2 regions of the Embleya sp. NPDC127516 genome follow, and region 1 is predicted to be linked to the other one. Evidence: predicted binding sites of a transcription regulator. Region 1 holds the regulator's gene; the other holds the start of a gene.
What was found. The regulator HrcA, encoded in region 1, represses chaperone genes, less so after heat shock. The targets are predictions, from matches to a motif close to TTNGCACTCNGNNNNNCNGAGTGCNAA.
Positions count from the first base shown of each region.

Region 1 (15,605 bases):
GGAACTTCTCCGCGGTCTGCGTGCGCCGCTGCTGGAGTTCGACCCGGACCTTGCCCCACTCGGAGGACATCCGGTCGATCTCCACCTCGGACCGCTCGGCGGCGCGCTGCCGTTCGGCCGCGCCGAGCTCGGCCGCGGCCAGGCCGTCCCGGCCCACCTGGGCCATCTCGCCCAGCAGCGCGAGTAGTTGGCCGGCGGTCTGCCGCGAGCGCATGCTGCGCCGGCCGCCGGAGGTGGAGTACTCGGTGATCCGCTCCAGCACGCCGGCCACCGGCGAGAGGTCCTCGCGATGCGGACCGGCCAGCACCTGGAGGATCGGCGAGATGCGGCGCACCCGGCCGCCGAGGTAGTCGACGATGTCCTCGCGCTCGTCCTCGTCGACGGTGTCCAGCTTGGACACCACCACGGTGATCCGCGGCACGTGCCGGGCGATCACCTCTTCCTCCAGGAACGCGGTCTCGGACAGGCCGAGCGGTGCACTCGCGGAGACCACCATCAGCACCGCGTCGCTCGCCGAGACCGTGCGCCGGACCAGGTCCTCGGTCCGGCGGTCGTGCTCCTCGGCGTCCTCGCCCTTGCCGCGCCCGGCGTTGATGCCCGGAGTGTCCACCAACTCGATGTCCAGGCGGGCCAGTTCGGGTTCGGCGACGAGCACCCGGACGCCGATCAGCCGGGCCGCGTCCGAGTCCCGACGCTCACTCAGCCGGTGCACCTCGTCCCAGGACGCGGACACCGCCGGCCGCGGCTCGGCCCGCCCGTCGGCGAACTGCAACTCCAGGCGCGGCTCCGGTCCGGAGGCGATCACCAGAGGCACGGGCGTGTGTCGACCCTCGGGCAACACCGGGGCGCCGAGCAGTCGGTTGATCAGCGAGGTCTTGCCGCGGCCGAATTCGCCGACCACCGCGACGCGCAGTCCCGGCCGGCGCATCCGCGCCCGCAGTCGGTCCAGTTCACCGGCGATCGCGTCCAGGCCGAAATCGTCGGCGATCTTGTGCGCGTCGTTGATCCGCCGGCCGAGCGTGGTCGCCGACGGCGCCTGCTTGACCAGGCTGGTCACCGATCCGGGCGGGGGCGGCGCGGACGCGGGTACGGCCGGCGCGTCGGCCGGGGTGCCGTGCGGGGTGACGGGCGTACGCGGGGCCGGCGGCGCGGGCGCGACGACCTGCGCGGCCGGTGCGGCCTGCGGCAGTCGTGCGGCCGGCGGCGGCGAGGCGACCGGCGGCGACGAGGCGACCGGCGTCGGCCCACCCGACCCACCCGACCCACCCGACCCACCCGACCCACCCGACCCACCCGACCCGCCGGATCCACCCGACCCACCCGACCCGCCGGATCCACCCGGGCCACCCGCGCCGGACGGGCCGCCCGCGAGGCGGCCCGCCCAGTCCGGATTCGGCCCCGGAACGGTCGAGGCATCGCCCGCCGGGCGCGGACCCGGAGCCGGGGCCTGCCTCCGGTCCGCCGTCTGCCCCGACGGGCCGGGTCGGCCGGTGGGCGAGTCGCCCGAGTCGCGACGCGGCGCCGCCTCACGCGGCGCACCCGCGCGCAGCCACGAGGCGGTGCTCGGCACGAGCTGGTGGTACGCGGCCACCGCGCCGGAGGGCATCACCCGCGCGTACAGCCCGGCGAGGATCTTCGGTCCGCCCTTCGCGTCCGCCTCGGGGTCGGCCAGGAAGCGGCCGAGCGACTGGAAGAAGCGGGCCCGCTCGGCCAGCCCCTCCGGCCGCATCGACAGCGCCCAGGCGGCCTCGTCCCCGATCGTGCTCTCGACCGACTTCGCGACCTCGGGCAACTCGGTCAGCTTCACGTGCCGCAGCACGTCCTCGGACGGCCAGGCCCACTGGACCGCGCCCCACACCGGGTGGATCGGCAGTTCGCGGCGCCCGGGGGTGGCCTTGCCGACCCCGATCAGGCTCCACAACGTCCAGCCGGCCGCGGTGCGCTCGGGCACCGGCGGCAGCGCCACCGACTCCATGGTGACCCAGCCGCGCAGCTCGTCGCTGCGGTGGATCCCGCTCAACAGGCCCGCGACGCCGGGGCGTCGGCGCGGCTGTACCTGCGCGGCCTGGCGCAGCACGTGTTCACGATCGAACGACATGTGTGGTCCCTACTCCCATCGAATCCGTTGTGATGTCGAACGATCAGGCGTGCGTCGGGTGTGCCACGATCATCGTGGTGTCCCGGTCCTGCCACGCGTTGACGAAGTCGGCCAGCGGGATCGGCTCGGTCTGGCCGAACGGCGCGCCGGAGTCGTTGAGCAGGACGTAGACGGATCCGTCGGGCTGGGTGTCGATGCCGGTGACCCACACGGCGTGCCCCATCGTCGGGTCCTGCTCCAGCGGCGCCCCGGTGTTCGGGTCGTGCACGGGGGACCAGATCTCCTGCGCGTCCAGGGCGACGATGACCTGGTCGCCCTTCTCCAGCGCGTCGAGCATCTGGCGCATGTCGGCGCCCGGAACCATGTCCGTGTCCACACCGTGCATTTCCAGCAGCTTGCCGATGTCGTCGGTCCTGGTGCCGGTCTCGGGGTCGTAGATGCCGGCCTGCTGGGCCTCGGTCATCAGCGCGTTCTCGTCCAGCGGCACGCCGGTGAGCTTCTCCAGGATCATCCCTTGGGAGACCACCGCGCAGCTCGTCGGGCTGGTCTGCTGCTGCCAGTACTGCGCGTCGCCCACCGGGTCGCCGAAACCGTCGAACTGGGCCGGTGTCCAGTTGTCCGGCGCGTGGTACTCCCAGTTGCCGCTTCCGTCGTCGACGGCGCCCCACTGCGGGCTGACGCCCTGGCCGTGGTCCGCGGCGGGCCCGGGGTCGTAGCCGGCCGGGTCGGCGTACGGGTCGGAGCCGCCGTACGGGTCGCTGCCGTACGGGTCGCCGTACGGGTCGGCGTAGGGATCGCCGTAGGGATCGGCGTACGGGTCGTTCGCGTAAGGGTCGTTGGCGAGCTGGTCGTCGCGCCACTGCTGACTGGGCGTGGCCGGGGGCACGTTGCCGTCGTTCGGGTCGAACATCTGCGGGTCGTACATGTCGATCTTGCCGTCGCCGTCGCTGTCCGCGTGGAACGGGTCGTAGTTCGGGTCGTGCAGCGGATCGAAGTTCGGGTCGGTATACGGCAGAGTGGAGTTGGGGTAGGCGCCGTTGGACTCGCCGCCCGCGTCGGTCTCCCACAGTGGTGCCGCCCCGACAGTGCCCCCGTCGGCGGTGTCCAGCGTGTCGATGGTGTCGTCGGAGACCATCGCGAACAGGTCGTCGTCGTGCGTGTAGTCGCTCATCTGCCGAATTCCCCCCGGCGTGTGAGGCGCTCGCGTTGGCTGTTCACCGTGCCGCGGCGCCGTTCCGTCTGCCTGTCCGCGTCCTGCAACAGGCTTCTGCGAGCCGCGAGAATATCCTCACGGCGGTGATGCTCGGCCACCATCTCGGCGACCGCCGCCTCGTACCTGGCCCGATAGCGGTCCACGTGTCGAGAGACGTCCAGCGAGTAGTGCGTCGTCGCCGCCCCGACGGCCTCGTCGATCTGTCGGGACAAACCGTCGGCGACGGTTCGCAGTGTCTGATGCATTTCGGCGCGTGCGTGGTTCCGCAGGGCCGTCATGTCGGTGGATGCGAGGGAATCGGCCACTTTGGCCATGAAACCGCCGAATCCGGCCCGGCCGGACGGGGCTCCCGGATCGCCGTTCCGGCCGCCGCCGAACCACTGGTCCAGGGCGCCGCCGATCCGCGCGCCGGGCGTCCTGGGGGCGGTCGGATCCAGGCGCACGGCGCGGATCTGCTGGGTCACGCCGGTGACCGAGTCCTGGTAGGCGCGCATCGCGGCGTCCGCGAGCTGATGCCCGGTCAGCACGGTGACCCGGTCCGGGCCGTCGGCTCGGGCGATCGCGCCGAGCTTGCGATAGGCCGCCTCGAACGCGGTGTCCGCGGCGGCCCGCGCGCTCTCGGCCGCGGTCGCCAGCGCGCCGGTGACCGCCTGCTGCACGATGTCGCCGATCCGGGGCAGGCCCTGCCGGATCAGCTCGGGCGCGCGGACGCCGATCACCGCGCGCAGTTCGTCCGGGGTCTCCGCGCCGTCCAGGGCGTGGTCGATCTCGGCGCGGGTGTAGCGCCACCACTGCGGCGCCATGCCGCCGACGGCCTGCTGGGCGCGCTGGGCACCGGCGCCGAGCAGGCGCGCGGTCTCGCCGTGTTGGGCCCGGACGAAGGCGGCCATGTCGGCGATCCGGGCACCGGCGAGTTCGCTCTCCTCGGCGTCGAGCCGCTGTTCGGCGAGGGTCACCTCGCGGCGCAACTCGTCGAGCAGGTCCTCCAGCAACCGCAGCAGGTGGTCGGACACCGCGACGATGCGTTGACGCTGCATCAGGTCCCGGAGTCGGGCCAGTGTGCGCGGGAACTCCTCGGCCCAGTAGGCCTGCTCGGGGCCCCGCAGCGGTCGGTTGCCGGCCAGCCGGACCACCGGCTCGGCGGCAACCGGCTCGACGACCGGATCGGCCACGCCCAACATCCGGGCGAACCGCCCGCGGACGTGGGCGAGCAGGTCGTCCCGCTCGTCCTCGTCGATGTGGTCCATCTTGGTGACCAAAATGATGCAGCGGCGCAGTTGTCCGGGATCGAGCGCGTCGGTGAGGAACTCGGCCAACGACACCGGCGACGGCGATGTGGACGCGGTCAGCACCGCCGCGACGTCGGCGATGTCGCGCATCACGGCGCGGGTGATCTCGGTGTGCCCGGCCCGGGCGTTGGTGCCGGGTGTGTCGATGATCACCAGCCCGTCGCGCAGCGCGGCGGCGGGGTGGCGCACCTCCAGGCTCTGTACGTGCGGCGCGATCGCCTCGTCGGCGGTGAGCAGGCGCAGGACGCCGGCCGTGTCCTCGGGCACGACCACATGCGGTGCGAGGTCGGCGAGCATGCCGCCGAGCGGGCTGGCCGCGCCGGTGTATCGCCCGGAGGGATACACGTAGCGGATCCCGTGGCCGCTGAAGCGCACCTCGACGGCGAACTCGTCGCCGTGCGTGATCCTGGTCGCGGCGCCGGTGGTGGGCAGCGCCGACGTGGGCAGCAGGTCCTCGCCCAGCAGCGCGTTGATGAAGGTGCTCTTGCCGGCCGAGAACTCGCCGATCACGGCGAGGTAGTAACGGTCGTCCCGCAGCCGGGTCTCGATCTCGCGGATCCGTGCCGTCAGTTGTGCCAGGCGCTCCTGGTCGCCGACGATGCGACGGACCATCGCGAGCGCGAAATCCAGGTGATCGGAGGTCTCGGTGAGCGCCTCGACCACATCGCGTCGTTGTGCACGATCCCCGGCCATGCCGCGAGAATCCACCACCGCGCCCCCTCCCGACGGTGCCCTCCCCGATGTACGGGCGATCCTGTCACGCGGGCCCGAATCCCGTCTCGATGGATCGAAAGCGGATTCGGGCCGGGCGACGGAACGGCTGTGCCTCTTGTGTGACGGCCGTCCGGATGATGCGATGAGGGCGCCGAGGCGATCCCTCGCACCTGCTCCACGTCGTCACCCAGTCGGCCTGACCGGTCGAAATGGTATGTAAGCGGCGCATAATGGTCGCGTGGGTGTCTCGGCTCGTCCGGCGAGTCGATTCCGATGCGATCAGGAGATGGCATGTTCGAGGAGGCCCAGTATCTGGCCCCGGTCACCCGTAGGGCCGACGGCGGAGTCGAGGTCGAGCTGTCCCGCAGTCACCCGGGATTCGCGGACGCGGTATACCGCGAGCGCCGAAACCGGATCGCGGAACTGGCCCTGGACCACCGGCGTGGGGAGCCCATCCCGGAGGTGGAGTACACCGAGGAGGAGCACGAGGTCTGGCGCCTCGTCTCGCACGAGCTGTCCGTATCGCACGCGGAGTACGCGGTCGCGGACTACCTGGAGGGCACCGCGCGGCTGAAGCTGCCGACGGACCGGATCCCCCAGTTGGAGGAGGTCAGCGGCGCGCTTCAGCCGCTCACCGGCTTCCGCTACCTGCCCGCGGCCGGCCTGGTCCCGCTGCGTGACTTCTACGGGTCGCTGGCCGACTCGTACTTCCACTCGACGCAGTACATCCGGCACCACAGCGTGCCGCTGTACACGCCCGAGCCGGACGTCGTCCACGAGGTGATCGGCCACGCCAACATGCTCGCCTCGGACCGCTTCGCGGCGCTGTACCGGGTTGCCGGCGAGGCCGCCCGCCGGGTGGAGAGCCGCGAGGCCCTGGAGTTCGTCTCGAAGGTCTTCTGGTTCACCCTGGAATTCGGCGTCATGCACGAGGCCGGCGCGCTCAAGGCCTACGGCGCGGGGATCCTGTCCTCCTACGGCGAGATCCGCGAGTTCCGCACCGTCGACATCCGCGACCTGGACCTGGTCGCGATGGGCACGATGCAGTACGACATCACCCACTACCAGGACATCCTGTACGCGGCCCGCTCGATGACCCACCTGGAGGACGTCGTCGGCACCTTCTGGGCGACCTGCACCGACGACTCGATCGCCGCCCTGACGGCCTCGGCGAAGACGCCGTAGCACCCCACTCGTTGTAGTCGTTCACTCGTGCGGGTGATCGGAGACCAACTCTCCGTTCACCCGTACGACCTGCTCATACTCTCGCGTCGACACCCGGGAGACGCGTGATGACCCAAGAGCTCGATACCCAGGCGGCCATCCTCCTGGAAGTGTTCCACGAACTGGACACCCCATCCGATCTGCGGCCCGAATTGGTCGACGGGGAAGTCGTGGTGCGGGTGACGCCGCCCGGCAGCCATGAACACGTGATCTCATCGGTGATCCGCCGTATTCACGCAGATGCGGCCATCGACCTGCAATTCTCCGGCAACAAGGGCCTGGTTGCGCCGAGCATCGGTACATTTCCCCCCAACCACGTCATCCCGGACGGGGTTTTCGTGCCTGCGGCATTGGACGTATTCCGTGGCGCCGCCGCCTGGATGCCGTGCTCGAAGGTGCTCCTCGTTCTCGAGGTCACCGATCGACGGCCGGAGTTGGATCGGGAGCAAAAGCGGCGCTGCTATGCGCGGGGTGACATTCCCTTCTACCTGCTGGTCGATCGCGATGCGCACCGGAGCTCGCTGTTCTCGGACCCCGAGGACGGCGACTACACGAGGATCCAGGTCAGACCGTTCGGTCGCCCGCTCGATCTGCCCGCGCCGTTCGCGATGGCGCTGAGCACCAACGGGTTCGGCTGACTCACACCCGCCGTACGAAGACTCGGCCGAAGTCGCCGCCGGTGGCCAGGAGGGTGCCGTCGGCGGAGAAGACGAGGCGGCGCACGCGTTGGTCGTCGTAGCCGGGCAGGGCCCGCGCGTCGGCCTGGCGCAGGTCCGCGTCGTAGATGTGCAGCGCACTCGTGCGATGGCCGCCCACCGCGAGCCGACGGCCGTCGGGGGAGTAGGCCCACGCGTAGCAGGTGCCCCAGCCGTTCGGGTGGTGCGGATTGTCGAACTGCCAGGCCGGCTCGCCCGTTTCGATCGAGATCGCGAACGGTCCGTGCACCCGGCCCCGGTTGACCACGAGCAGCGTCTCGCTCGGGTCGAAGCCCAGTTCGCCGATCTCCCACGCGAGCGGCACCCGCGCGGTCAACCGGCCGGCCGCCACGTCCCACACCTCGACCTCGTTGGTCGGATCCTCCGTCGCGTCCCGATGCCCGTAGACCACGCCGCGACTCACCCGCCACACCGCCAACAGCCGGCCCGACGCGGACAGCGCCGCGCCGCGGCACTCGGTGGTCGGCGACGCCGTCGACACCTCGCACACCGGCTTGCCCGCGCCGTCCAGCACCTGCACCAGGTCGCCCGCGTCGAAGACCACGAGCCGCTCGCGGGCCGTGTCCCAGGACGGCTGCACCACGTACGGATTGAACAGCGCGTCCTCGAACTGCCGGTAGCAGGCCAGTTGTTCCTCGCGTCCCGTGTCGAGGTCGAACCGGCGGGTCGCGCCGCCGATCGTGTAGACCACGGCCGTTCCGCCGGCGTCGAACAACACGCCGCCGATATCGGTCAGCCGCTCGGCCGCCGGCACGGCGTGCACCGTGCGCCGCTCCCCCGTGGCCACGTCCACCAGTCGGATCGCGCCGTCGTAGCCGACCACCACGGTGTGCCCGTCCGGGTGCAGGTCCAGCCCCCGCGACGAGGTCTTGCCGGGCGGCAGGAACTCCAACACCACCTCGTCCTCGGCCCCGCCCAGCCGGACGAAGCCGGCCCGCATCGCCTTGTCCGCCTCCCGCCGCAGCGCGAGCAGCGCCGCTCCGGCATCGGTGAAATCCCGGCGGGTGTCCCGGGGCGTCCCGTTGCCCGACCAGGCGGAACGGACGAACTCGGTGCCGTGCACGGCGAACATTCGATACTTGGGGCCGGCCGAGCCCGGCAGCACGAGCGTGACCTGTTCCTGTCGCATCCGAGCACGCTAGCGCCGGCCCGGGACTCACACCTCGGACGGCGCCGTCACGAAGTCGATCAGCTCCTCCACCCGTCCCAGCAGCGCCGGCTCCAGGTCGCGGTACGAATCCACCGCCGCGAGAATCCGACGCCACGCCCGCGGCGGGTCGACCGGCCAGCCGAGCGCCGCGCAGACCCCTTCCTTCCACGGGACTCCGCGCGGTACGTCCGGCCAAGCCGCGATGCCCACCGACGCCGGCCGGACCGCCTGCCACACGTCGATATAGGGGTGTCCCACCACGAGCACATGGTCGCCGGTCACTCGCGCGGCGATCCGGCTCTCCTTCGAGCCCGGCACCAGGTGGTCCACCAGAACGCCCAGCCGCCGATCCGGACCCGGCCCGAACTCGCGTACCAGCGACGGGAGATCGTCGATGCCTTCGAGGTATTCCACGACCACGCCCTCGATCCGCAGGTCGTCGCCCCAGACCCGCTCGACCAACTCGGCGTCGTGTCGGCCCTCCACGTAGATCCGGCCCGCCCGCGCGACCTTGGCCCGGACACCCGCCACCGCGACCGAACCCGACGCGGTCCGCCCGGGGGCACGCGCGGGCCCCGGCGCCCGCGGCCGGACCAGGGTGACCACCTCGCCGTCGATCAGGAACCCGCGCGGATCCATCGGGAAGACCCGCAGCCGCCCGTGCCGGTCCTCCAGCGTGACGGTGAACCCCTCAGGGGTCTTCTCCACCCGGACCACCGCGCCACAGAAGCCGGTGGACGCCTCCTCCACCACCAGATCGCGATCGGCCGCGACCTCCGGGACGGGCTTGTCCTTCTTCCATCCCGGGATCAGCGACTCGGGTCCGTAACTGCGCATGACGGTGACGCTAGCCGGGTGACGGTCCGTCAGTCCGGTACGACGCGCCCGGCGGCGACGTCGGCCAGCCACCGGTTCTGCCGGATCACGAACTCCGTGTCGACCACCGCGCCGTGTCCGGGCAGCCAGACACTCGCGTCCAGCGCGCGCACCCGGGCCAGCGAATCGCTCCACTCGGCGGCGAACGCGTCCGAGCCGAACAGCGGCGGTCCGCTCTCCTCGACGATGTCGCCGGCGATCAGCACACCGCAGTCGGGCACGTGCACGACCAGGTCGTGATCGGTGTGTCCGCGGCCCGGCGCGTACAACACCACCTCGCGCCCACCGAGGTCCACGGTCACCGGCTGCTCGCGGGCCACCAGCCGGGTCGGCGGCACGATCCGCGCGGCGTTCATCAGATCCGGGTCGAAGCCGTGCGAGATGCCGCTCGCGCGACCGGCCTCGGCGTACCGCTCCAGATAGTCCGGCAGGTCCGCGTGGCCCCAGACCTCGGCGTCGGGGAAGGCGCGCAGCACCTCGTCGTTGCCGAAGCAGTGGTCGAAGTGACCGTGCGTGTTCACCACCGCGACCACCCGGTCGGGCAGGTCGTGCGCGGGCAGCTCACGAGCCAGCGAGGCCAGCAGATTCGCGGCCTCGTGGTCGTGCGATCCGGTGTCCACGAGCAGGATCCCGTCGCGTCCCGTGACGACCGCCACATTCAGCTCCAGGCCGGGCAGCCGACGGCGCAGGACGCCCGGTCCGATCGGCTCCCAGGTGGCGTGTTTCGGCTGTTCGGCGCGTACCATGCGTCAACCTTGGCACGGACTCAGGGGTACGGTCCGGATCGGGTGACCCGTACACTGGCACTCGGCGGGACGGAGTGCCAACCAGCGTGACGAACCGCCGCGAACGGGACAGGCAACGGGCGGAACAACGGGTCAGGAGGTGCGCACCATGCTCGACGATCGCAAGCAGGACGTGCTGCGCGCCATCGTGCAGGACTATGTGGCGACCCAGGAGCCGGTCGGCTCCAAGGCGCTCGCGGACCGACACAACCTCGGGGTCTCCCCGGCCACCATTCGCAACGACATGGCCGCGCTGGAGGAGGAGGGCTACATCACGCAGCCCCACACCAGCGCCGGCCGCGTGCCCACGGACAAGGGCTACCGGCTGTTCGTCGACCGGCTCGCGGGTGTCAAGCCGCTGTCGGGCGCCGAGCGCCGGGCGATCCAGACGTTCCTGGCCGGCGCGGTGGACCTGGACGACGTGGTGGGCCGGACGGTGCGGCTGCTCGCGCAGCTCACCCATCAGGTGGCCGTCGTGCAGTACCCCTCGCTGACCCGCTCGACGATCCGGCACGTCGAGCTGCTCACCCTCGCGCCGACGCGCGTCATGCTCGTGCTGATCACCAGCACCGGCCGAGTCGAGCAACGGGTGATGGACACCCCCGGCCCGGTCGGCGAGAACCTGCTCGCCGACGTGCGCGCGCGACTGAACAGCCGGATCACCGGCAAGCGGTTCGCCGATGTGCCGTTGCTGGTCCAGGACCTCGCCGAGCCGTTCACCGCCGAGGAACGGCCGATCGTGGCGGGCATCCTGGCCACGCTGCTCGACACCCTGGTCGAACACAAGGAAGAGAAGGTCGTCCTGGCCGGGACGGCCAACCTGACCCGCTTCGGTATGGACTTCCCGAACACGATCCGCCCGGTCCTGGAGGCACTGGAGGAACACGTCGTGTTGCTGCGCCTGTTGGGCGAGGCGACCGACCCGGGCATGGTCGTGCGGATCGGACACGAGAACATGCACGAAGGACTGGCCGCGACCTCGGTGGTCGCCGTCGGATACGGCAGTGGGCAGGAAACGCTGGCGAAGCTCGGGGTGCTCGGGCCGACCCGAATGGACTACCCCGGAACGATGGGAGCGGTGCGCGCCGTGGCACGGTACGTCGGACAGATCCTCGCGGAGTCGTAGAGTTGGCTACCGATTACTACGAGGTCCTCGGGGTGCGGCGGGACGCCACCCCGGAGGAAATCAAGAAGGCCTTCCGCCGGCTGGCTCGGGAGCTGCACCCGGACGTCAATCCGGACCCGAAGACGCAGGACCGGTTCAAGGAGATCAACAACGCCTACGAGGTCCTCTCGGACCCGCAGAAGCGGCAGATGTACGACCTCGGCGGCGACCCGCTGTCCTCCGGGGGCGGCGCGGGCGGCGGCTTCGGCCAAGCCGGCTTCGGCTTCAGCGACATCATGGACGCGTTCTTCGGCCAGGCCAGCCAGCGCGGTCCGCGCTCGCGCACGCGCCGCGGCCAGGACGCGATGATCCGGATCGAGATCACCCTCGAAGAGGCCGCGTTCGGCACCACCCGCGAGATCCAGGTGGACACCGCCGTCACGTGCAACACGTGCAACGGCGAGGGCGCGGCGCCCGGCACCACGGCGCAGACCTGCGACATGTGTCGCGGTCGCGGCGAGGTCAGCCAGGTCACCAAGTCCTTCCTGGGCCAGGTCATGACGTCGCGGCCGTGTCCGCAGTGTCAGGGCTTCGGCACCGTGGTCCCGCACCCGTGCCCCGAGTGCGCGGGCGACGGCCGGATTCGCGCGCGGCGCACGCTCACCGTCAAGATCCCGGCGGGCGTGGACAGCGGCACCCGGATCCAGCTCGCGGGCGAGGGCGAGGTCGGCCCCGGCGGGGGCCCGGCCGGCGACCTGTACGTGGAGATCGTCGAGGTCCCGCACACCACCTTCCAGCGGCGCGGCGACGACCTGCACTGCACGGTCACCATCCCGATGACGGCGGCGTCGCTGGGTACCAAGGTGCCGTTGCAGACGCTGGACGGCACCGAGGAGATCGACATTCGCCCCGGCACCCAGTCGGGCCAGTCGATCCCGCTGCACGGGCGCGGCATCACCCACCTGCGCGGCGGCGGCCGGGGCGACCTGATCGTGCACGTCGAGGTGCAGACGCCGAGCAAGCTCGACCCCGAGCAGGAGGAACTGCTGCGCCGGCTGGCCAAGCTGCGCGGCGAGGAACGCCCCTCGGGTCAGTTCACGCCGGGGCAGCAGGGCCTGTTCTCCCGGCTCAAGGACGCGTTCAACGGACGCTGAGACGATGCGCGGCGCGCCCGAGGGCGCGCCGCGCGCGGTTTCGTGGTCGCGGGTGTCGGACGGGCCGATTTTCGGCCGCTTCGGCACCCGCGGCGCGTCGGCGAGGGGACGGCGGCTCCGTCCGCGGCCGGACACTCCCTAGGCTGGGCCGGGCGACACGAGCCGAGCCGAGCCCACCGAGCGAACGGGGAGCATGATGCCGACGAATACCGACCCCACCCGGCTCACCGCACTGCCGATCGTGCAGGCGCCGATGGCCGGCGCCGCCGGACCCGCGCTCGCGGCGGCGGTGGTCCGCGCGGGTGGGCTCGGCTTCCTGGCCGCCGGGTATCGCTCGGCCGACGAGCTGGCCGCCGAGATCGACGAACTGCGCACGCTGGTCGGCGACGCCCCCTTCGGGGTCAACGCGTTCATGCCGCACCCCACGCCCACCCGCGCCCAGGACGAGCTGACCCGGCGCTACGCGGCCTCGCTCACCCGGGCCGCCGCCCACTACGGCGGCACCGTCGGCACGCCCGCCCCCGGCTGCGAACGCGACGACTGGGACGCCAAGCTCGCACTGCTGCTCGCCCACCCGGTCCCGGTCGTGAGCTTCACCTTCGGCCTGCCCGACACCGAGGCGATCACCGCGCTGCGGGCCGCGGGCACGCTGACCGTGGCCACCGTCACCACGCCCGAGGAGGCCCGCGCCGCCGCCGACGCCGGGGTCGACGCGCTGTGCGTGCAGGGCGCCGAGGCCGGCGGCCACCAGGGCGGATTCGCCAACCCCGACGCGCCCGCCCCGTACGGCCTGCTCACCCTGCTCACGCTGATCGCCGCCGAGACCGAGCTGCCGCTGATCGCCGCGGGCGGCCTGATGACCGGCCGACAGATCGAGGCGGTGCGGCTCGCCGGCGCGAGCGCGGCCCAACTGGGTACCGCCTTCCTGCGCTGCCCGGAGGGCAGCGCGCCCGCCGCGCACAAAGCCGCGCTCGCCGACCCGGCGTTCGAGCGCAGCGTGCTCACCCGCGCGTTCTCCGGCCGCTGGGCCAGGGGACTGCGCAACGGCTTCGTGGCCCGCCACGAGGCCGAGGCTCCCGGGGTCTACCCCTTCGTCCACCACCTGGTCTCGCCGATCCGCAAGGCCGCCGCCGCCCGGGGCGAGGCCGACGGCCTGGCCCTGTGGGCCGGTCAGGGCTGGCGCCTCGCCCGCGAGGAGCCGGCCGCAGAGGTGATCAGCCGGCTCGTCGACGAGATGGCCGCCGCCCGAAAGGCATGCGCTTGAGCGCCCCCGTCTTCCTCGCCCCCGGCGACGCCATCCGGCACGGCCGGCAGGTCGTCCTCGACGGCGCCGAGGGCCGGCACGCCGTCACGGTGCGCCGGCTCGTCGCCGGTGAGCCGGTCGTCCTGGCGGACGGCGCCGGACTGGCCGTGTACGGCACGGTCAACCGCACCGAGGGCAAGGACAGGCTGTACGTCGACGTCGACTCGCGCACCGAGGAACCCGCCCCCACGCCCCGGATCGTGGTGGTCCAGGCGCTGCCCAAGGGCGACCGCGGCGAACTCGCGGTGGAGACGATGACCGAGGTCGGCGTCGACGTGATCGTGCCGTGGGCCGCCTCCCGCTGCATCACCCAGTGGAAGGGTGAGCGTGGGGCGAAGGCCCTGGCCAAGTGGCGCTCGACCGCCCGCGAGGCGGGCAAGCAGGCCCGCCGGCCGCACCTGCCCGAGGTGACCGAGCAGATGAGCACGCGCCGGGTCACCGCCCTGCTCGGCGCCGCCGCGTTCGCGGGCGTCCTGCACGAGGCGGCGACCGAACCGCTGGCGACCGCCGCGACGCCGACCGAGGGCGATCTGGTCCTGGTGGTCGGTCCCGAGGGCGGGGTGTCCCCGGAGGAACTGGCCGCGTTCGCCACCGCCGGCGCGACCGCCTACCGGCTCGGCCCGACCGTGCTGCGCACCTCCACGGCCGGCGTCTCGGCCGCGTCCGTCCTGCTGGCCCGCTCCGGCCGCTGGGCCTGAAGCGCCGGGCGCGGGACGTGACTACGATCGGGGGCGACCGCCCGTGATCGACTCGGACCCGATGGAGGCACCCATGGCTGCGGGGGAACCCCAGGCCGACTGCCTGTTCTGCAAGATCCTCGCCGGCGACGTCCCGGCCACGATCGTCCACGAGACCAAGGACGTGGTGGCCTTCCGGGACATCAACCCGCAGGCGCCCACGCACGTCCTGGTCATCCCGCGCGCGCACTACGCCAGCGCGGGCGAACTGGGCGCCGAGGCACCCGAACTGGCGGGCACGCTGCTCGCCGAGGCGGCGGTAGTCGCCGCCGCCGAGGACATCGCCGGGTCCGGCTACCGGATCGTCTTCAACACCGGCGCCGGTGCCGGCCAGACCGTGTTCCACGTGCACGCGCACCTGCTCGGCGGCCGCGGGCTGAGCTGGCCTCCCGGCTAGTCGAACGTGTCCACCAGGGAATTCGTCGTCCTCGGCACCGCGAGCCAGGCTCCGACACGGCAGCGCAACCACAACGGCTACCTGCTGCGTTGGGACGGCGAGGGGTTGTTGTTCGACCCCGGTGAGGGCACCCAGCGGCAGATGTTGCACGCCGGGGTGGCCGCGCACGACATCACCCGGATCTGCGTCACGCACTTCCACGGTGACCACTGTCTCGGCCTCCCCGGCGTGATCCAGCGCATGTCGCTGGATCGTGTGCCGCATCCGGTGACCGCGCACTACCCGGCCAGTGGGCAACAGTGGTTCGATCGCCTGCACCACGCGACCGCGTTCCACGAGACCGCCGTGCTGATCGAACACCCGTTGGCGGGAGAACACGTCGAACTCCCCGCCGGGCCCTTCACCCTGCACGCCCGCCGGCTGTCGCACCCGGTCGAGTCGTACGGCTACCGCGTGGTCGAGCCGGACGGCCGTCGGATGTTGCCCGAGCGGCTCGCCGCACTGGGCATATCCGGCCCGGACGTGGGCCGGATCCAGCGCGAGGGCCGGGTCGGCGCGGTGACCCTGGAGCAGGTGAGCGCGCCTCGACCCGGGCAGAAGTTCGCCTTCGTGATGGACACGCGGCTGTGCCCGGCCGCGGTCGAGCTCGCGCGCGACGTGGACCTGCTCGTGTGCGAGTCCACCTTCGCCGACGCCGACGCCGACCTCGCGCGCGAGGTCGGCCACCTCACCGCGCGCGAGGCGGCGGGGATCGCCGCCGAGGCGGGCGCCCGCCGGCTGGTGCTGACCCACTTCTCCCAGCGCTACACCGACGTGGGGCCGCTCCTGGAGCAGGCCCGCGAGG
Region 1 covers NZ_JBIWJT010000005.1:515,000-530,604, reverse strand. The annotation lists gene ACIRL2_RS12970 (dynamin family protein) at 1-2,098, opposite strand, end outside; gene ACIRL2_RS12965 (hypothetical protein) at 2,142-3,269, opposite strand; gene ACIRL2_RS12960 (dynamin family protein) at 3,266-5,293, opposite strand; gene ACIRL2_RS12955 (phenylalanine 4-monooxygenase) at 5,606-6,499, shown strand; gene ACIRL2_RS12950 (Uma2 family endonuclease) at 6,607-7,176, shown strand; gene ACIRL2_RS12945 (WD40 repeat domain-containing protein) at 7,178-8,383, opposite strand; gene ACIRL2_RS12940 (DUF3097 domain-containing protein) at 8,411-9,241, opposite strand; gene ACIRL2_RS12935 (MBL fold metallo-hydrolase) at 9,271-10,026, opposite strand; gene hrcA (heat-inducible transcriptional repressor HrcA) at 10,175-11,191, shown strand; gene dnaJ (molecular chaperone DnaJ) at 11,194-12,324, shown strand; gene ACIRL2_RS12920 (NAD(P)H-dependent flavin oxidoreductase) at 12,521-13,588, shown strand; gene ACIRL2_RS12915 (16S rRNA (uracil(1498)-N(3))-methyltransferase) at 13,585-14,325, shown strand; gene ACIRL2_RS12910 (histidine triad nucleotide-binding protein) at 14,399-14,761, shown strand; gene ACIRL2_RS12905 (ribonuclease Z) at 14,768-15,605, shown strand, end outside.

Region 2 (15,605 bases), on a different contig from region 1:
GCAGCGGGCCGGCGAGGCGGTGCCGGTGGCCGACGTCGCGGCCTCCTTCCAGGAGGCGGTGGTGGACGTGCTGACCCGCAAGGCGATCCGCGCCTGCAAGGAGAACGGCGTCGAGCACCTGATGATGGGCGGCGGCGTCTCGGCCAACTCGCGGTTGCGCGCCCTGGCGCAGGAGCGCTGCGACGCGGCCGGGATCGTGCTGCGGGTGCCGCGGCCGGGCCTGTGCACCGACAACGGCGCGATGGTCGCCGCGCTGGGCGCCGAGATGGTCGCCCGGGACCGGGCCCCCTCCACGCTGTCCATCCCGGCCGACTCCTCGATGCCGGTCACGGTGACCCAGGCGCTGTCGTAGGCGCGGGCGCTCACGCGGAGTACGACGGTTCGGGAACGGTGGAAACGGGAGAGGCGAGATGGCGATCGCGGCGATGTGGGAGGCCAGGGCCGAGGCCGGCGGGGGAGCGGCGCTGGCCGCGTGGGTGCACGCCGCGGCGCTGCCGGTCCTGGTCGACGCGCCCGGCCTGGAACGGGTCGAGGTGTTCGCCTCCTCCGACGAGCGGGACGGCGACCGGGTCGTGGTGATCGCGCTGTGGACCGGCGAGCCGGTGTCGCTGCCGGACCCCCCGGCCGCGCTGGTCGCCCGCACGCCGCACGCGTGGAGCTTCGAACGGCTCAGCGTCGGCCCCTGACCGGGCGCCGCGTTCGGGCCGACACGCGCGAGTGGGCGTTCCGGTCCGCGGCGGAGTTGCCGGTCCGCGTCGGAGTCCGGCGTCCGGTTCCGCGCAACACTCGACCCGCGTCCGACGAGGAGGCCATTCGCAAGCCGGACGCGGGCCGAGTGCCTTGGCTGATGGCTGCGTGCCGCCGCACGTGCCATTGGCCTTGCCGGGAGTGTGCCCAGCTCATCGGCTGCTCAACAGTCCTTCGACAGTCCCTTGAACAGCCCTTGTCCGGACCGTGACAGGCCGCCGCGACGCGTAGCGTGGGCGCGATCGGAGCACACGAACGAAAGGGTCCGGCGACAGTGGCGCATCGAACGGTACAAAAGCGGCGGGGCGCGGCCCGCACCTCGGCCCTGATCGGCCTGGCCGGTGCGCTGCTCGTCGCGCTGACCGGCTGCGGCGGCTCCGACGACACCGCCGCGGTCAAGGGCACCGGCCGGCCCACCGGCGGCGCGTCCACCGACCCGACCAGGCCCACTCCCGCCGCGAAGCCGGACACCCCGGGCGCCGACGCCGCCGCGCTTGCCGCGAAGTGGAACCTGAAGCCGTTCACCCCGCCGCCCGCCCCGCCCGCGGTCAAGCCGATCAAGGCCGGCGGGCCCCAGCCGCCGGTGGTGGACAAGATCCCCACCGAGGAGAAGATCGTGTTCATCACGATCGACGACGGGGCGGAGAAGGATCCCGGGTTTCTCGACATGATGCGGGACCTGCGGATCCCGGTGTCGATGTTCCTCAACGACACCTACGTGCGGCAGGACCCGGAGTACTTCCGCAAGCTCCAGGCGCTCGGCGCCACGGTGCAGAACCACACGCTGTCCCACCCGGACCTCAAGACGCTGGGCGCGGAGGCGCAGAAGCACCAGATCTGCGGTCAGCAGGACCGGCTCGCCGAGATCTACGGCAAGCGCCCGACGCTGTTCCGCCCGCCGTACGGCAACTGGAACGCGACCACGCAGACGGTGGCCGGTGGTTGCGGCGGGATCGACGCGATCGTCAAGTGGCGGGAGTCGATGCAGATCAACGACATGCAGTACGTCGGCGAGAAGAAGCTGCACCCGGGCGACATCATCCTGGCCCACTTCCGCGGGCCCGGTGAGCTCAAGGGCACCACGATGACCGAGATGTTCGGCAACATGCTGCGCAAGATCCAGGCCCAGGGCTACACGGTCGCGCGCCTGGAGGACTACATCGGTTGAGGTCCTCCCGGCCGGTCGAGCACCCCGCCGAGGCCCGGGCCGGTGGGCTGCCCCGGGGACACCGGCTGCCCGATCAACATCGTGGGCGCGCCCGCCACCCGGGTCAGCAGCACCGTGGCCGCGTTCGGGCCGGTCGGCCCGACCCGGCGGCGGACCTCCTCGGGTTCGACCGCCGAGCCGCGCTTCTTGACCGTGAGGTTGCCGACGCCGCGCTCGCGCAACAGGGCCTTGAGCCGCTTCAGATTGAACGGCAACACGTCGGTGATCTCGTACACGCTCGCGAACGCGGTGGCGACCAGCTTGTCCGAGGCGAGGTAGGCGATCGTCTCGTCCACCAGGTTGCCGTCCACCAACTCGCCCACCTCGGCCACCAGGTGCGCCCGGATCACCGCGCCGTCCGGCTCGTAGAGGTAGCGGCGGACCGGGCCCACCGGTGCCCGGCGAGCCGGGCCCGAGGCCAGCGCGGCGCCGGCGGGCAGCACGGTGGCGCGCAGGCCGCCGCGCGCGAGCCGGCCCCACCACAACACCGCCTCCTTGACGTCGCCGCGATCGGAGACCCACTCGGCCTCCATGCCCTCGGGCACGATCTCGTGCGGGATGCCGGGCGCGACCTTGGCCGCGCCGCACGGCACCCGGGCGGCGAGCGTGGTCAGGAACGAGAACGGCGGCGAGTACGCCCGGGGGTCGAAGGTGCGGCCCCGGGCGGTGCGCCGCGCCGGGTCGATCAGCGCCGCGTCGTACCCGCCCAACTCCACCTCGGTCACGTCCGCGCACTCGACGGTGAGCAGGTGCGCCAAGCCCAGCGCGTCGGCGTTGGCCCGGGCGACCGCGCAGGTCAGCGGGTCCAGGTCGACCGCGTGCACGGCGATCCCGGCGCGGGCCAGCGCGAGCGCGTCGCCGCCGATGCCGCAACACAGGTCCACGGCCCGGTCGATCCCGCCGGCCGCGACCAGCCGGGCGGCCCGGTGCTCGGCCACCGAGGTGCGGGTGGACTGTTCCAGCCCATGGGGTGTGAAGTACATCCGCGCCGCGTCCGCACCGAACTTGGCCCGCCCGCGCTGCCGCAGCCGGGACTGGGTGAGCGCGGCGGCCACCAGCTCCGGCGAGTGCTCCCGACGCAGCCGGGTGGCCAACGACAGCTCTTCGCCGATCTCGTGGTCGGCGAGCAGGTCCAACAGCGAACGGCCCTCGTCGGTCAGCAGCGCGGTGAAAGCTTCGGTGTGCACGCGCCCATTCTCGCCGAGCGCCGCCGGCCCCCGTCGGGAAGGCCACCGGTATGAACAATGCGGTCCGACGCGCTGAATCTGGCACTCTGGTTGACGGAGTGCTAACCGCCACCTAGTGTCTGTGCTGGCACTCTCCCCATGAGTGTGCCAGTGCGATACGAGCAGGTCCGGCACCCGCGACGACGGATCTGTCCCATCGCCGACAGACATTTTTCCGTGAGATCTCCGAAGGGGGAGGTCGCATCGTGACGACCGCCAACACCAAGGTTGCCATCAAGCCGCTCGAGGACCGCATCGTGGTCCAGACGCTTGAGGCCGAGCAGACCACCGCGTCGGGTCTCGTGATCCCGGACACCGCCAAGGAGAAGCCCCAGGAGGGCGTCGTCCTGGCTGTGGGCCCGGGTCGTTTCGAGGACGGTCAGCGTCTGCCGCTCGACGTGAGCGTCGGTGACACCGTTCTGTACAGCAAGTACGGCGGCACCGAGGTGAAGTACAACGGCGAGGAATACCTCGTTCTCTCGGCTCGCGACGTGCTCGCGATCATCGAGAAGTGACATCGCGCTGACGCGCCGGAACCGGTGACGGTTCGACGACCCCGCCCCGGATCGCCCTGCCTTGTCGGCCGGTGGACCCGGGGCGGAGTCGGTTGTACGACGTCGACTAGCAACCTTTAAGGACGAAGACCCTCATGGCGAAGATCCTCCAGTTCGACGAGAAGGCCCGGCGGTCGCTGGAGCGCGGCGTCAACGCGCTGGCCGACACCGTCAAGGTCACGCTCGGCCCCAAGGGCCGCAACGTCGTGATCGACAAGAAGTTCGGTGCCCCGACCATCACCAACGACGGCGTGACGATCGCCCGTGAGGTGGAGCTCGAGGACCCGTACGAGAACCTCGGCGCGCAGCTGGCCAAGGAAGTCGCGACCAAGACCAACGACATCGCGGGTGACGGCACCACCACCGCGACGGTCCTGGCCCAGGCGCTCGTCCGCGAGGGTCTGCGCAACGTGGCCGCCGGCGCGGCCCCGATGGACCTGAAGAAGGGCATCGACCTCGCGGTCGCCGCGGTATCCGAGCAGCTGCTCAAGACCGCCCGCGCGATCGACGGCAAGGAGGACATCGCCGCCGTCGCCGCGCTCTCGGCGCAGGACCAGCAGATCGGCGAGCTGATCGCCGAGGCCATGGACAAGGTCGGCAAGGACGGTGTCATCACCGTCGAGGAGTCCCAGACCATGGGTCTGGAGCTGGAGTTCGCCGAGGGCCTCCAGTTCGACAAGGGCTACCTGTCGCCGTACATGGTCACCGACCAGGAGCGTATGGAGGCCGTCCTCGACGACCCGTACATCCTGATCCACCAGGGCAAGATCTCGGCCATCGCCGAACTGCTGCCGCTGCTCGAGAAGATCATCCAGGCCGGCGCGTCCAAGCCGCTGCTGATCGTCGCCGAGGACGTCGACGGCGAGGCGCTGTCGACCCTGGTCGTGAACAAGATCCGCGGCACGTTCAACGCCGTCGCGGTCAAGGCCCCGGGCTTCGGCGACCGCCGCAAGGCGATGCTGGAGGACATGGCGATCCTGACCGGTGGTCAGGTCATCGCCCCCGAGGTCGGCCTCAAGCTCGACCAGGTCGGCCTGGAGGTGCTGGGCAGCGCCCGTCGCATCACCATCACCAAGGACGCGACCACCCTGGTCGACGGCGCCGGCGACGCCGCCGCGATCGCGGACCGGGTCAAGCAGATCAAGCGCGAGATCGACGACACCGACTCCGACTGGGACCGCGAGAAGCTCCAGGAGCGCCTCGCGAAGCTGGCCGGCGGCGTGTGCGTGATCCGTGTGGGCGCGGCCACCGAGGTCGAGCTCAAGGAGAAGAAGCACCGTCTCGAGGACGCGGTCTCCGCGACCCGCGCGGCCATCGAGGAGGGCATCGTCGCCGGCGGCGGCACCGCCCTGGTGCACGCCGTCTCCGTGCTCGCCGACAACCTCGGCCAGACCGGCGACATCGCGACCGGCGTCGCGGTCGTGCGTCGCGCCGCGGTCGAGCCGCTGCGCTGGATCGCCGAGAACGCGGGCCTCGAGGGCTACGTCATCGTCAACAAGGTGCAGGAGCTCGGCATCGGGCACGGCTTCAACGCCGCGACCGGCGAGTACGGCAACCTGGTCGACTCGGGCGTCATCGACCCGGTCAAGGTGACCCGTTCCGCGCTGCAGAACGCCGCGTCGATCGCGTCGCTGCTGCTCACGACCGAGACCCTGGTCGTCGAGAAGCCGGCCGAGGAAGAGCCCGCCGCGCACAACCACGGCGGCCACGGCCACTCGCACTAGTTCCACCCGCGACGCCTCGCGACACCCCGACGGGCCCGACCGCTTCGCAGCGGTCGGGCCCGTCGGCCTTTCCGGTGCCGGCCCGATCTGCGAGAGTGCCGGGAGCCGTCAACTGACGGACCGTCAGGAGTCGGCCGGGCGACTGCCGTCGAGCGCCGTCGGTCGAGCACCATCGAAGGAGAGACATGGGTACCTACGCGATCACCGGAGCGGCCTCGGGTCTGGGCGCCGCGACCAAGGCCCGGCTGGAGGCGGACGGCCACCGGGTGATCGGCGTCGACCTGCACGACGCCGACGTCGAGGTGGACCTGAGCACGGCCGAGGGTCGCGCCGAGGCGATCGCCGGGGTCACCGAACTGTCCGGCGGCGCGCTCGACGGCTTCGTGCCCTTCGCGGGTCTGGCGGCGGCCACCGGGCGCCCGGGCGGTCTGCTCGTATCGGTGAACTACTTCGGCGCGATCGCGCTCCTGGAGGGGCTGCGTCCGCTGCTCGCGGCCGGCACGAACGCGTCCGTCGTGCTGATCAGCTCGAACTCGACGACCGCCCAGCCGAACTGGCCGGTGGAGGTGGCCGAGTTGTGTCTGGCGGGCGACGAGGCGGGCGCGACGGCGGCGACCGAGGTGTTCGGCGAGTTCGCCGCGCTCCAGGCCTATCCCGCGACCAAGGCCGCGCTCGCGTGGTACGCGCGGACCAAATGCGCCGAGTACATCGCCGACGGCATCCGACTGAACGCGATCGCGCCGGGTCTGATCGAGACGCCGATGACGGCCGAGGGCCGCAAGGACCCGTTGACCGCCGAGGGCATGGAGATGTTCCTGAACACGATCCCGGCCGGCCGCGGCGGTCGGCCGGAGGAGATCGCCGCGCTGGTGGCGTTCCTGCTCGGCGGCGAGTCGAGCTTCTTCGTCGGTTCGGTGGTCTTCTGCGACGGCGGCACCGACGCGGCGTTCCGGGGCAAGGACTGGCCGAAGGTGTGGGAGATGGACATGTCCGCCCTCCGGTAGGCGATCGCGAGCGCCTCGGCGCTGCTGTGGTGACACGTGCCGCGGCTCGTGGTGACACGTGCCGGGCCGCGCCCAAGCTCGGCGGCCCGCCCCCGGATCCGGGGGCGGGCCGCCGAGCTTGGTGTGTGTCTCAGTGCGTCACGGACGCGCCGCCGGCCGCGGCGGCCGCGCGTTCCGCGGCGACCCCGTGCCGGCGGTCGCTGTCGAGTTCGACCCGTTCGTCCTCGGTGAGCCCGCCCCATACGCCATACGGCTCGCGCACCTTCAGGGCGTGCGTGGCGCACTGGCGACGGACCGGGCACCGCATGCAGACTTCCTTGGCCGAAGCCTCTCGGGCGACCCTGGCGGCGCCTCGCTCGCCTTCGGGGTGGAAGAACAGTGCGCTGTCGACTCCGCGACAGGCTGCCGAGAGCTGCCAGTCCCACAGATCGGCGTTGGGGCCGGGGAGTCGCGAGAAATCAGCCATGACTCGTCCCTCTTGCTTATCGCGTACGAGTTGTCGGTGAGCAGGGTTGCCACCTCGGGTGCAGACCGTGCAGAACAGTCGTGATCAAGCGATCAGAAGTAGGTGCGACTGTGTCACGAATTGATCAGTTCCAATCCTAATTCCCACTTATGCACTGAAAGCAGAAAAAATTACTCACTCTGGTGGCTCACGGGCACCGGTGGGTGCGCTTCGGTGGGATTCGACGAGGGGAAGCGGTGGAAGGTGACGTTGGGTACGCGAGCGATCACCCACGCGTGTCCTCGGGCTCGGTCGCCTCGTTGTCGTAACGGCGGAGCGGAACTCCCCCCGTAACCCTTTCGAGTGATGCTCGTTGGGGTGGGTGAAGCGGTTGGCGATGGAGGCGGTCGGGGCCGGACCCCGAGTCACCGTCCTCCGGGACCGCCGCAAAGGAAACGGTACGTACAGGCGTGGAGGCTCAACGTGACGCGGATCCACTGCGGAGGCCGGCGATGACGACCGTCCTGGTCTGCGACGATTCCCCGCTGGTTCGGGAGACCCTGCGGCGGGCGGTGGCCACGGTCCCCGGCGTCGAGAGGGTGACGACGGCCACGAGTGGCGAGGAGGTACTGCGGCGCTGGGGCGCGGAGCGGTCCGATCTCGTCCTCATGGACGTGCGGATGCCCGGGCTCGGCGGCGTCGAGGCGGTGCGCCGCCTCCTGGCCGGCGACCCCGGCGCACGGGTGATCATGCTGACGATGGCCGAGGACCTGGACGGCGTGGCCCTCGCGGTCGCCGCCGGGGCTCGGGGATATCTGCACAAGGACGCGTCGCGCGCGGAGTTGCGCGCGACCGTCTCCCAGGCGCTCGCCGACCCGACCTGGCGGCTCGCGCCCCGGCGTCTGCGTTCGCCCGACATGGGCGTGGCGCCGACCCTGACGGCACGTGAGATCCAGGTGCTCGAAGGGATGAGTCACGGGCGCAGCAACGCCGAGATCGGGCGCGAGCTGTTCCTGTCGGAGGACACCGTCAAGACCCACGCGCGCCGGCTGTTCAAGAAGCTGGGCGCGTCCGACCGGGCCCACGCGGTCGCGCTCGGATTCCGGTGGGGACTCGTGCGATGACGCACGCACGCGAGCACTCCCCCGACCGTGAGGGGCCCGAGGGTCGCCTCCCGGGTGGGCACGGTCGGTGGGGACTTGTGCGATGAGGCGTGTGCCGACGGCCCCCGACGGGCGAGGGTCCGTGCGGTGATTGCCGTTGCCCGGGGGGCCGGATGAGTCCCCCGGGTCGGCATGGCCGCGATTCGGTCGCCGATCCCTGCATACTGAATGGCATGGGTGGGACCCCCGAGCGAATGCCGGACGAGCCGTACGAAGCACACGCGCAGGCCGACGACGGCATGCGTGCCGTCGTGGTTCGCGCGGTCCAGGGGGACGTGCAGGCGACCGACGAACTGCTCGCGTACGTGCGACCCCTGGTGTTGCGCTACTGCCGGGCCCGGCTCGGCCGGGTCTCCGGCGCCGAGCACGCGGCGGACGACGCCGCGCAGGAGGTCTGCCTGGCCGTGTTGTCCGCGCTGCCGCGCTATCGCGACGAGGGCCGCCCGTTCGAGGCGTTCGTGTTCGGCATCGCGGCACACAAGGTGGTCGACGTGCAGCGTGCCGCGATGCGCGGCGCGGTACCCACGTGCGATCTGCCGGAGGCGGTGGACGACCATCCCGGTCCCGAGGACCAGGTGGTGCGGCGCAGTGACGCCGCGCACGCCCGGGCCCTGCTCGGCCGTCTTCCCGACAACCTGCGCGAGTTGCTCGTGCTGCGGGTCGCCGTCGGGCTCTCCGCCGAGGAGACCGGGCGGGCGATGGGCATGTCGCCCGGCGCGGTGCGGGTCGCGCAACACCGTGCGCTGACTCGCCTGAGGGCGTTGGCGGGCGAGGAGAAGACCGCGTGAGCGGCGGCGGTGTGCGGTTCGGTGGCCGATCCGGCACCGCCGACCTGGGCCTGCTGCGGCAGGACGACGAACTCGTCGAGCAGTTGCGGCGACGCCGTCCCACGCCCGCCCAGGACCGGATCGCCAGACTGTTCGACGCGCTGCTCGCCGAGGTGGACGGCACCGCGGCGAACCGGCGCCGGGCGGTGCCCGACCGTTGCTGAGGCGGGTCGGGAATGGCGCGGACCCGGTGCGCGGTTGTGCTCACCATCGGCAAGCGGGCTCGAAGCACCGCGTGGGGCCAGTAGCATGAACCCTCAATCCACCCATCCGCTTGCCGAGAGCGCGTTTCCGCCGTACCCGGGGACCCGCCCTGTTCGGGGAGCGGGCCGGCGGAGCGATCCATCGGAATACCTTCGGAAGGTGTCATGAGTCTCACGGCCGACGGCGTACCCGAGAAGTTCGCGATGCTCGGGCTGACGTACGACGATGTCCTGCTGCTGCCGGGCGCGTCCGACGTCGTGCCGAGCGAGGTGGACACCTCCGCCCGGGTCACCCGCAACATTCGCGTCCGGATCCCGCTGTTGTCCTCGGCGATGGACACCGTGACCGAGGCCCGAATGGCGATCGCCATGGCCCGTCAGGGCGGCGTCGGCGTGCTGCACCGCAACCTCTCGATCGAGGACCAGGCCGCGCAGGCGGACACGGTCAAGCGCTCCGAGGCCGGAATGGTGCTCGACCCGATCACCATCGGCGCGGACGCCACGCTCCAGGAAGTCGACGCGCTGTGCGCGCGGTTCCGGATCAGCGGCGTCCCGGTCACCGACGACAACGGTCGGCTGCTGGGCATCGTGACCAACCGCGACCTGCGCTTCGAGGTCGACCACTCGCGCCGGGTGCGCGACATCATGACCCCGATGCCGCTGGTCACCGGCAAGGTCGGCACCACCGGCGACCAGGCGATGGAACTGCTGCGCCGGCACAAGGTGGAGAAGCTGCCGCTGATCGACGACGCGGGCAAGTTGCGCGGTCTGATCACGGTCAAGGACTTCGTCAAGAGCGAGCAGTACCCGAACGCGACCAAGGACGCGGACGGCCGACTGGTGGTCGGCGCCGCGATCGGCACCGGTGACGACAGCTACCGCCGGGCCCAGGCGCTGGTCGAGGCCGGCGTCGACTTCATCGTGGTGGACAGCGCGCACGGCCACTCGCGCAACGTCCTGGAGATGATCGCCAAGGTCAAGGCGAACACCAAGGTCGAGGTGATCGGCGGCAACATCGCCACCCGCGACGGCGCGCAGGCGCTGATCGACGCGGGCGTGGACGGTGTCAAGGTCGGCGTCGGCCCGGGCTCGATCTGCACCACCCGGGTGATCGCGGGCGTGGGCGCGCCGCAGGTCACCGCGATCTACGAGGCGGCCCAGGCCGCCCGCGCGGCGGGTGTGCCGGTGATCGGCGACGGCGGCCTGCAGTACTCCGGCGACATCGCCAAGGCGATCGCGGCCGGCGCGGACACGGTGATGCTCGGCAGCCTGCTCGCGGGCTGCGAGGAGAGCCCCGGCGACCTGATCTTCATCAACGGCAAGCAGTTCAAGTCCTACCGGGGCATGGGCTCGCTCGGCGCGATGCAGTCGCGCGGCCAGGCCAAGTCCTTCTCCAAGGACCGCTACTTCCAGGACGACGTGCTCTCCGAGGACAAGCTGGTCCCCGAGGGCATCGAGGGCCAGGTGCCCTATCGGGGCCCGCTCTCCGCCGTCGCGCACCAGTTGATCGGCGGCCTGCGCGCGTCGATGGGCTACGCGGGCGCCGCGACCGTCACCGAGCTCCAGGACAAGGGCCGCTTCGTGCGGATCACCTCGGCCGGGCTCAAGGAGTCGCACCCGCACGACATCCACATGACCCAGGAAGCGCCGAACTACCACTCGCGCTAGATCGCGCCACACCCCGAGGGGCTTCGTCCGTACCGCGGGCGGGGCCTCTCGCCGGTTTGCCCGCCCCGTACCCTGGGATACGGGTTTTCCCATCCACCGATTCCAGCAGGAGAGGCGCAACGTGACTGAGGTCGAAATCGGCCGGGGCAAGCGTGGCCGGCGTGCCTATCACTTCGACGACGTCGCCATCGTCCCCAGCCGGCGGACCCGGGACCCCGAAGAGGTCTCGATCGCGTGGCAGATCGACGCGTACCGGTTCGAGCTGCCGTTCCTGACGGCGCCGATGGACAGCGTCGTGTCGCCGCAGACCGCGATCGAGGTCGGTCGCATGGGCGGCCTGGGCGTGCTCAACCTCGAAGGGCTGTGGACCCGCTACGAGGACCCGACGCCGCTGATCGAGGAGATCGGCGCGCTGGACGAGGACGCGGCCACCCGGCGGATGCAGGAGATCTACGCCGAGCCGATCAAGGAGGAGCTGATCGGCGCGCGGATCAAGCAGATCCGCGACTCGGGCGTGGTCACCGCCGCAGCGCTGTCGCCGCAGCGCACCGCGCAGTACCACAAGGCCGTGATCGACGCGGGCGTGGACGTGTTCGTGATCCGCGGCACCACGGTCTCGGCCGAGCACGTCTCCGGGCGCGCCGAGCCGCTGAACCTCAAGCAGTTCATCTACGACCTCGACGTGCCGGTGATCGTCGGCGGTTGCGCGACCTACCAGGGCGCACTGCACCTGATGCGGGCCGGCGCGGCCGGGGTCCTGGTCGGCTTCGGCGGCGGCGCGGCGCACACCACCCGCGGCGTGCTCGGCGTCGCGGTGCCGATGGCCACCGCGGTGGCGGACGTGGCCGAGGCGCGCCGCGACTACCTCGACGAGTCCGGTGGCCGGTACGTGCACGTGGTCGCCGACGGCAGCGTGGGACGCAGCGGCGACATCGCCAAGGCGGTCGCGTGCGGCGCGGACGCGGTGATGATCGGTTCGGCGCTGGCCCGGGCGAGCGACGCCCCCGGCGCCGGTCACCACTGGGGCTCCGAGGCGCACCACCCGGAACTGCCGCGCGGTCGGCGGATGAACCTGGGCGCGGTGGGCACGCTGGAGGAGATCCTGCTCGGTCCCTCGCACGTATCCGACGGTTCGATGAACCTGTTCGGCGCGCTGCGTCGGGCGATGGCCACCACCGGCTACTCGGAACTCAAGAAGTTCCAGCAGGTCGAGGTCACCGTCTCGCCCGCCCACTGACCGAAGTCCGTACACCGACGAGGTCCGCACATCGGCGAAGTCGCCGGCCGGGAAGTCGCCGGCCGGACCGAAGTTGCCGAATGGCCCCGAACACCCTTGGTGTTCGGGGCCGTTCGCGTTCGCAGACGGATCAGTCGCGGCGGCAGATCCCGGTGGTCGTGCCGTTCGCGGGCGCGCAGACGTACTTGAGATCGGCCGAGGCGCCGCTGAGGAACCGGCCCACGCACAGGTCGGCGACGGTGCGACCGCGAGCGGCACAGTAGGCCAACGCGGCGGTGCCGTCCGGGAACGGGCCGTCCGCGTACACGACCCAGTGGTTCGGCTTGAGCGAGGCGTACCGGTCGCTGTCCAGGACCTGCGCGTCGGGGACCTGCCGGCGCACCTCGGCGAGCTTCGCGTCGCGCCCGGTCACCTCGTCGGACTTGGGTACGGACGCGAGTTGGGCGATCCAATGGCCGCCGGGGCGCCCGGTGGGGGACGCGGTCGCGGCGGGCGGCTCCGCGGCGGGCGCGGTGACCGTGACGGTCGTGGGCGGCACGGTCGTGCCGGGGGCGGTGGGCGGGCCCGGGGGCGAGGTGGGGGCGGCCGAGCCGGCCGGCGGGCCGGTGTCGGTCGGCGCGGACGGCGCCGGGGAGGACGTGCGTGCCCGCGGGGTGCCGTCGTCGCCCGTGAGCGCGAGGGCGGTGAGCACGCCCGCCGCGATCAGGACGACCACGAGCAGCGCCGCGAGCAGCGGGAGGCGCAGGTGGGACGGCGATTCGGGGCCTGGAGGCGGCAGCGGGGGACGCGGCGGCGCGGTCGTGGGCAGCGTGGCGTCGTCGCCGCGGATCGCCGCCTCCAGTCGGGCGGCCGACTCCGCCCCGGTCGGGCGCGCGTCCGGGTCCTTGGCGAGCAACTCGACGATGATCGGGGCCAAGGCGCCCGCCCGCCCGGCGCGGCGGCGGCAGCGTCTCGTGCAGCACCGCACCGAGCGTGGCCATGGTCGACGCGCGGCGGAACGGGCTGTACCCCTCGACCGCGACGTACAGCAGCATGCCCAGCGACCACAGGTCGGCCTCGGGACGCGGGGCGTGCCCGAGCACCCGCTCCGGGGCCAGGTATTCGGGGGAGCCGATGATCGAACCGGTCACGGTGAGCGCGGGGGTGCCCTCGACCGCGGCGATGCCGAAATCGGTGAGCACGACCCGATCGCCGGGTCCGAGCAGCACATTGGCCGGTTTCACGTCGCGGTGCAGCACACCCGCCTCGTGCGCGGCCCGCAGCGCCCCGAGCACCGCCAGGCCGACCCCGGCCGCCCGGTCGGGCGACAGACCGCCCCGGTCGAGCGAGTCCTGGAGCGAGCCGCCGGGGACCAGCTCCATCACGATCCACGGGTAGCTCTCGTCCTCGATCACCTGATGGACGGTGACCACGTTCGGGTGGGCGAGTCGGGCCAACGCGCGCGCCTCGCGCAGCGCCCGCTGCCGGATTCGGTCCACCTCGTCGGCCGGCAGTCCGTCGGGTGCCCGCACCTCCTTGAGCGCGACCTCGCGGCCCAGGGTGACGTCCCGGGCCCGCCACACCGTGCCCATGCCGCCCGCGCCGAGGCGTTCGATCAACTCGAACCGGCCGTCGCCGACCATGCGTCCCGCGTCCACGCCGCCCCCCGGTGCCGAGTGCGGGGAACCGGCGCGCGCCCTTCCGGCCGCGGCGCCGGTGCCCGAACCCACCCAGAATGACAGAGCGCGTGGTCCGGCCGACGGGCATTGGGTAGGCGGGGGTGGGGCGAGTCGCCCGATCGGTGTGGTCCGGCAGGTGACGATCGGATTCGGAGGTGGCTGATGCGGACCGCGGCGATGGGACCTCGGGCGCGCGCGCAGGCGTTGCGGCGGATGGCCGAGAGCGAGTTGGACGTGGTCGTGGTGGGCGGCGGCGTGGTCGGCGCGGGCACCGCCCTGGACGCGGTCACGCGCGGCCTCTCGGTGGGACTGGTCGAGGCGCGTGACTGGGCGTCGGGCACCTCCAGCCGATCCAGCAAGCTGATCCACGGTGGTCTGCGCTACCTGGAGATGCTCGATTTCGCGCTGGTGCGCGAGGCGTTGCGCGAGCGCGGACTGCTGTTGCACACGCTCGCGCCGCACCTGGTCAAGCCGGTGTCGTTCCTGTACCCGCTGCGCCATCGGGGCTGGGAACGGCCGTACGTCACGGCCGGGGTGACGCTCTACGACACCATGGCGGCCTCCGCCGGGCGGGCTCGCGGGCTGCCCCGGCACCGGCAACTGACTCGGCGTCAGGCGCTGCGCCTGGCACCGGCGTTGCGCAAGGACTCGCTGGTGGGCGCGGTGCAGTACTACGACGCGCAGATGGACGACGCGCGCTACACGATGACACTGGTGCGTACCGCCGCCGGCTACGGCGCGCAGGTGGCCTCGCGCGCGACGGTGACCGGGTTCCTGCGCGAGGGCGAGCGGGTGGTGGGCGTGCACGTGCGCGACATGGAGACCGGCGGGACGTACGACATCCGGGCCGGGCAGGTGGTCAACGCGACCGGGGTGTGGACGGACGAGACGCAGGCCCTGGTCGGCGAGCGTGGGCAGTTCCACGTGCGCGCGTCCAAGGGCATCCACCTGGTGGTGCCCAGGGACCGGATCCACTCCTCCACCGGCCTGATCCTGCGCACCGAGAAGAGCGTGCTGTTCGTGATCCCATGGGGGCGGCACTGGATCGTCGGCACCACGGACACCCGGTGGGACCTGGACAAGGTGCACCCCGCGGCCAGCCGGGCGGACATCGAATACCTGTTGGAGCACGTCAACCGGGTCCTGGCGGTGCCGCTCACCCGGGAGGACGTCGAGGGCGTGTACGCGGGACTGCGTCCGCTGTTGGCCGGCGAGTCGGACGCCACGTCGCAACTCTCGCGCGAGCACACCGTCGCGCACCCGGTGCCCGGTCTGGTGGTGGTCGCGGGCGGCAAGTACACGACGTATCGGGTGATGGCCGCGGACGCGGTGGACGCGGCGGTGCACGGACTGGACCGCAAGGTCCCGCCGAGCTGCACCGAGACGGTGCCGCTGGCCGGCGCGGAGGGGTATCCGGCGCTGTGGAACGCGCGGGCCTCGATCGCGACGCGGACCGGGCTGCACGTGGCCCGGGTGGAGCACCTGCTGAACCGGTACGGGTCGATGATCGAGGAGGTGCTCGCGCTGATCGCGGACGATCCGGAGTTGGCCTATCCGCTGGACGGCGCGGACGACTATCTCGCCGCCGAGGTGGTGTACGCGTGCACCCACGAGGGCGCGCTGCACCTGGGCGACGTGCTGGATCGGCGGACCCGGGTCTCGATCGAGATGTTCGACCGCGGCGCGCGGGCGGCGCGGGCCTGCGCGGCCCTGATGGCGCGGGTGCTGGGGTGGGAGGAGGAGCAGTCGCGGCGGGAGGTGGAGTACTACCTCAAGCGGATCGAGGCGGAGCGGGCCTCGCAGGAGCAGATGGACGATCACACCGCGGACGCGGTGCGGCTGGGCGCCGAGGACATCGTGCCCGGGTGAGGCGGCGCCCGACCCGGCACGCGGTCCGCGACCGGCCCGCCCGGCACGGTTGATCGCGCCGTGGTTGGGGCAC
Region 2 covers NZ_JBIWJT010000026.1:19,471-35,075, reverse strand. The annotation lists gene tsaD (tRNA (adenosine(37)-N6)-threonylcarbamoyltransferase complex transferase subunit TsaD) at 1-352, shown strand, start outside; gene ACIRL2_RS37060 (hypothetical protein) at 411-686, shown strand; gene ACIRL2_RS37055 (polysaccharide deacetylase family protein) at 1,022-1,915, shown strand; gene ACIRL2_RS37050 (THUMP-like domain-containing protein) at 1,903-3,141, opposite strand; gene groES (co-chaperone GroES) at 3,387-3,695, shown strand; gene groL (chaperonin GroEL) at 3,830-5,458, shown strand; gene ACIRL2_RS37035 (SDR family oxidoreductase) at 5,644-6,462, shown strand; gene ACIRL2_RS37030 (WhiB family transcriptional regulator) at 6,593-6,928, opposite strand; gene ACIRL2_RS37025 (response regulator transcription factor) at 7,420-8,031, shown strand; gene shbA (RNA polymerase sigma factor ShbA) at 8,265-8,858, shown strand; gene ACIRL2_RS37015 (hypothetical protein) at 8,855-9,061, shown strand; gene guaB (IMP dehydrogenase) at 9,266-10,768, shown strand; gene ACIRL2_RS37005 (GuaB3 family IMP dehydrogenase-related protein) at 10,890-12,005, shown strand; gene ACIRL2_RS37000 (hypothetical protein) at 12,136-12,921, opposite strand; partial or broken gene ACIRL2_RS36995 (serine/threonine-protein kinase) at 13,028-13,576, opposite strand; gene ACIRL2_RS36990 (glycerol-3-phosphate dehydrogenase/oxidase) at 13,826-15,532, shown strand.
Region 2: a site for HrcA is predicted at 3,220-3,246, ahead of groES (co-chaperone GroES). Genes of this name have one in related genera too.